2 regions of the Bordetella bronchialis genome follow, and region 1 is predicted to be linked to the other one. Evidence: predicted binding sites of a transcription regulator. Region 1 holds the regulator's gene; the other holds the start of a gene.
The links. The regulator FliA, encoded in region 1, starts transcription of late flagellar genes. The targets are predictions, from matches to a motif close to CTAAAGTTTNNNNNNNNNNNGCCGNTA.

Region 1 (2,393 bases):
TTATAGACGTTGTAGAACAGGGACGAATGGATGTTCGGCAGCCAGGTCATGAACCAGTCCACCGAGAACGGCAGCATCCCCTTCGGGGGCGAGCAACCGCGGATCTCGCGGTACAGCCGCGCGAGCCGGTCGTGGCTCAGGCTGGTTTCCGACTCCAGGACCTGGAGGCGGGCGCCGAGACCGATCATGGCGCTGGCCAGCAGAATCTCGTCGGCTTCTTGGGAAACGCTTTTGATAGCCATGACCTTTGCGGGATAAGAAAGATCAGGCCAGCTGCTCGACGGGCTGCTTGGCCAGCAGGATGGTCGCGTGGGCCTGTTGCAGGGCCCCGCCCAGTACGTCGTGCGTCAGCGCCGACAACAGGCTGTAGTCGTCGAAGCGGAAGCGGCACAGCAAGGAACTGGAGCTGGCCAGCTTGACCAGTTGCGCCGGCGACAGCCGCATCAGGATGTCCGCCACCTGTTCGCTGAAGCCCAGGCGGAACATGGAAGCCGCATAATCATCGCGCAGCATGCGCTGCGCGAGGAGCAGGTAGGACAGGTTCACTTCTCGAATGTCGGCGAGCAAAGTGTTCTCAGGCTGTTTCATCGGAATATCCCTTGTTCACTATTTCGGTTCTGTCCTGGGACCAGCCGACCCCCGTGCCGGCTGGGTTACTACGGGAGTGCAACAAATGTCTAAATATTTCGTTTGTTCCAACAAGTCATACAATTTACCATGCGCAATGTCATTTTGTGTGACAGACATGACAAATCTTTGGAACAAGTGAAATATCGCACCGAAAGGACATATATAGCAACAAAGACTTTTGTGAGTGTAAGGCAATTCCGTAAACAACCATTAGAAAGCTTGTGTCTTTGTGCCAATGAAACGTGGCGAAGTACTCACAATGCAAGGTGAAACATGGTTTCGGGATGAGTCTGGCTGGTCGGACCGCCAGACCTAACGATGTCGCGCGCAGGCAACACCACAACGTGGCGGGCGACGGGTCAACCTTCTAGTCGAGTGCAATGCCCCTTTCCGAAGATCGCCTGGCTGAGTACGCCCCCCTGGTGCGCAAGCTGGCCCTGCAACTGCTGGCGCGCCTGCCCGCCAGCGTGGAACTGGACGACCTGATCCAGGCGGGGATGATCGGTCTGCTGGATGCGGCCCGCCGCTACCAGGAGGTGGCGGACGCCCAGTTCGAGACCTACGCGACGGCGCGCATCCGCGGCGCCATGCTGGATGAATTGCGCAACCAGGACTGGCTGCCGCGCAGCGTGCGCAGCAAGGCCAAGCGCATCGACCAGGCCATCGCGCAGCTCACGCAACAGCTGATGCGCCCGCCCAGCGAGGCGGAAATCGCCGGACACCTGGAGCTGCCCCTGGGCGAATACCATCAATTGCTCTATGACGCGCAGGGAGCGCAGATCGTCCATTACGAGGACTTCGGCTCGGAAAACGCCGGCGAAGGCCGCGACGGCGACTGGGCCGCCGGCGCCGCAGAGACGTCCGGGTCCGGCAATCCGCTGGAGGCCTTGCTGGCGGAAGACTTCCGCAGCGCCCTGGCCGAGGCCATCGCCGCCCTCCCCGAGCGCGAGAAGCTGCTGCTATCCCTGTGCTACGAGCAGGGGCTCAATCTGAAGGAAGTCGGCGCGGTCATGGGCGTGACCGAGGCGCGGGTGTGCCAGCTTCGCTCCCAGGCCATGGGCCGGCTGCGCGCCAGGCTGAAGGAAGGCGCCTGGCAGCAATTGCCGGAAGATGTCCGGGTGGCCTCCATAGCCTGAGGCGCCGCCGCCCGGGTCCGCTGTGCCACATATGGAAATTTTTCGCTCCCCCTCCCCCTAAAGGTTTACGCCGGCTTGCCGTTACCCAGTCAGCGGCGCGGCATGCGGCCCATCTCTCCGGTGGACGATACCGTGCCCGCAGGGCGGCCTGGCTGCCCGGTTTGAAGAAGCCTTTCTCTCTTGGGAGCTATTCATGGCTGCAGTGATCAATACCAACTATCTTTCTCTGGTTGCTCAAAACAACCTGAACAACTCGCAGTCGGCCCTGGGCTCTGCGATCGAGCGCCTGTCCTCCGGCCTGCGTATCAACAGCGCCAAGGACGACGCCGCTGGTCAGGCAATTGCCAACCGCTTTACGGCGAACGTGAACGGCCTGACCCAGGCTGCCCGCAACGCCAACGACGGCATCTCCATCGCGCAAACGACGGAAGGCGCCCTGAACGAAATCAACAACAACCTGCAGCGCATCCGCGAACTGACCGTTCAAGCCACCAACGGCACGAACTCCCAGTCCGACCTGGATTCGATCCAGGCTGAAATCCAGCAGCGCCTGGACGAAATCGACCGCGTGTCCGCCCAGACCCAGTTCAACGGCGTGAACGTGCTGGCCAAGGACCAGAACCTGAG
Region 2 (2,393 bases), 1.2 Mb from region 1:
CTTGATATGTCCCAGGTTCTCCGCCACCAGGATGACCGCCACCGGCACCAGCAGCCCCATGGCGGAAAGCTGGAAAACCGGCGCGGCGAAATGCGGCAGCCCCAGCCATGCCGCCTGCGCCACGCCGGAGAAGTCCATGGGCTTGCCCAGGCCCAGCCCATTGGCGCAGACCGCGTAAATGACGCAGGCCAGGACCAGTCCGGCCAGGATCAACAGCCGCTGCAACATGCCGCGGGTATAGACCGCGATCCCGCCCACGCACAGAACGGTGACGATGGCCATGGCGGCATCGAAGCCGGATGCGCCCATGGCACCCTTGGCGGCAACCGGCGCCAGGTTCAGGCCGATGACCGCGACCACGGCGCCCGTTACCACCGGGGGCATCAGCGCCTCGATCCAGCGGGCCCCGCCGCCGGCCCCGGCGCTGGCGGCCCACACCAGTATCCCTATCAGGGTGTAGGCCAGGCCGCACAGGATAATGCCGCCGAGGGCGACGCCGATATTGGGATTGGGGCCGGCACCCGTGTATCCCGTGACCGCGATGACCCCGCCGATGAAGGCAAAGCTGGAGCCCAGGTAACTGGGCACGCGGCCGCCCACGAACAGGAAGAAAATCAGCGAGCCGACGCCGGACATCAGGATGGCGACGTTGGGGTCGAAGCCCATCAGCAAGGGCGCGAGTACCGTGGACCCGAACATCGCGACCACATGCTGCAGCCCCATGGCGACGGTTTTGGGCCAAGGCAGGCGCTCATCGGGCGCCATGACGGCGTCGGACGGGATTTCGCGCACCAGGCGCCAACGCGGAAAATACGAACCGGACATGCCTTCCCCTCGCTTGTGTATTAAGGCGGCCGCAAGTTTATCGGGGCTCAAGTTTTTGCGGTAGCGTGCCGTTACTCATCCATGGCGGCCCCGGCCCCGTTTCGACGCCGGCGCGCCAGGGTATCCGGCGCCCCGCGGCGCCGACACATCAGGGAAAAAGGCATGACGATCTCGGTGATTTCCTCCACGCTCGGCTCGGCTTACGCGTCGACGCTGCTCGGCCCCCGATCCGTCCAGAACAATACGGCCGCGCAAGACGGCGACGCGGCCACCAAGGCGGGCGATGCGTCCCAGGCCGGCAGCGGCGCGGCGTCCTCGGCCGGCGGCGACGCCAAAAGCCGGAATTTCTCCGCCCGGGCGGCGGCCGGCGGCCAGGCGTCGTCCACCGACACCGAAGGCGGCGATGCCACCACCCAGACGATCAAGCAGCTGCAACGGCAGCTGAAGCAGGTGCTGTTGCAGATCCAGCGGCTGCAGGCCAGCCGCATACCGGACGAGCAGAAGGCGCCGCAGCTGCAGGCGCTGAACGCGGAGGCGGCCACCCTGCAGGCACAGATCGCGACGCTGATCGCCAAGCAGGCGCAAGAAGCCAAGGGCGGCGTCACCGCCTGAGGGCGCGCACAGCGGCCGGCCGGGCCGCGTACCGCGCCGCCGCCCCTTGACCTGGACGATGCGTGGGCCCGCCGGACGGTACGGGCCAGGGCCGATGGGCCGGTCATTCGGCCTCGTGCCCATCCACGACGCCATACCCGGGACGGCAACGCCATTGCCGGGTTTTGTGGATACTATCGAGGTTTGCCCGCGGCGCCCGCATGCCAGGCGCCGGGCCATCCTTTTCCCCAATGTCATGACAGAAATCTGGCTGATCCGCCACGGTGAGACCGACTGGAACCGTGCCCGCCGCCTGCAAGGCTGGCAGGACACGCCCTTGAACGCGCACGGCCGCAACCAGGCGCAACGCCTGGCAGAACGCCTGCACCACGAGGCGCGCAACGGCCCTTTCGACGCGCTGTACAGCAGCGACCTGCAACGCACGCTGCAAACCGCCGAGCCCGCCGCGGCGCGCCTGGAACTGCGGGTGCGGCCCGTACCCGGACTGCGCGAACGCTGCTATGGCGTGTTGGAAGGCGTCACGATGGACCGGCTGGACATCGAGCAGCCGCAGGCCGCTGCCGCATGGAAAAGCCGTGAACCGGACCGCATCCTGGATGGCGGCGAAACCCTGCGCCAGTTCCACAATCGCATCGTCGCCACCATCGACGACATCGCCCAGCGCCATCAGGACGAGCGCGTGCTGGTCTTCACGCACGGCGGCGTGCTGGATATCGTCTGGCGCCATGCCCATGGCATTCCGCTGACGCGCCCCCGCGATGCCGCGCTGCTGAATGCGGGCGTGAACCGCGTGGCCATCGAGAACCGCCGCTGGCAGGTCATGGGCTGGGGCGACGTCGCGCACATCGCCACGCTGGCAAAGGACGACGTCGTCTAGGCGCCGCGGGCGCTAGCCCTGGCGCGGTTTGCGCGGCGCGTTGCGCGCCAGCCTGTCGTACAAGGCATTGGGCAGCAGG

Region 2: BAU06_RS06210 (FlxA-like family protein) is a predicted target of FliA. The motif match lies at 873-899, and genes of this name have one in related genera.

The regions. Positions count from the first base shown of each region.
Region 1 covers NZ_CP016170.1:2,554,013-2,556,405, reverse strand. The annotation lists gene flhC (flagellar transcriptional regulator FlhC) at 1-242, opposite strand, end outside; gene flhD (flagellar transcriptional regulator FlhD) at 265-588, opposite strand; gene BAU06_RS11230 (RNA polymerase sigma factor FliA) at 1,011-1,766, shown strand; gene BAU06_RS11225 (FliC/FljB family flagellin) at 1,960-2,393, shown strand, end outside.
Region 2 covers NZ_CP016170.1:1,398,558-1,400,950, reverse strand. The annotation lists gene BAU06_RS06215 (solute carrier family 23 protein) at 1-825, opposite strand, end outside; gene BAU06_RS06210 (FlxA-like family protein) at 988-1,437, shown strand; gene BAU06_RS06205 (histidine phosphatase family protein) at 1,673-2,314, shown strand; gene BAU06_RS06200 (SDR family oxidoreductase) at 2,327-2,393, opposite strand, start outside.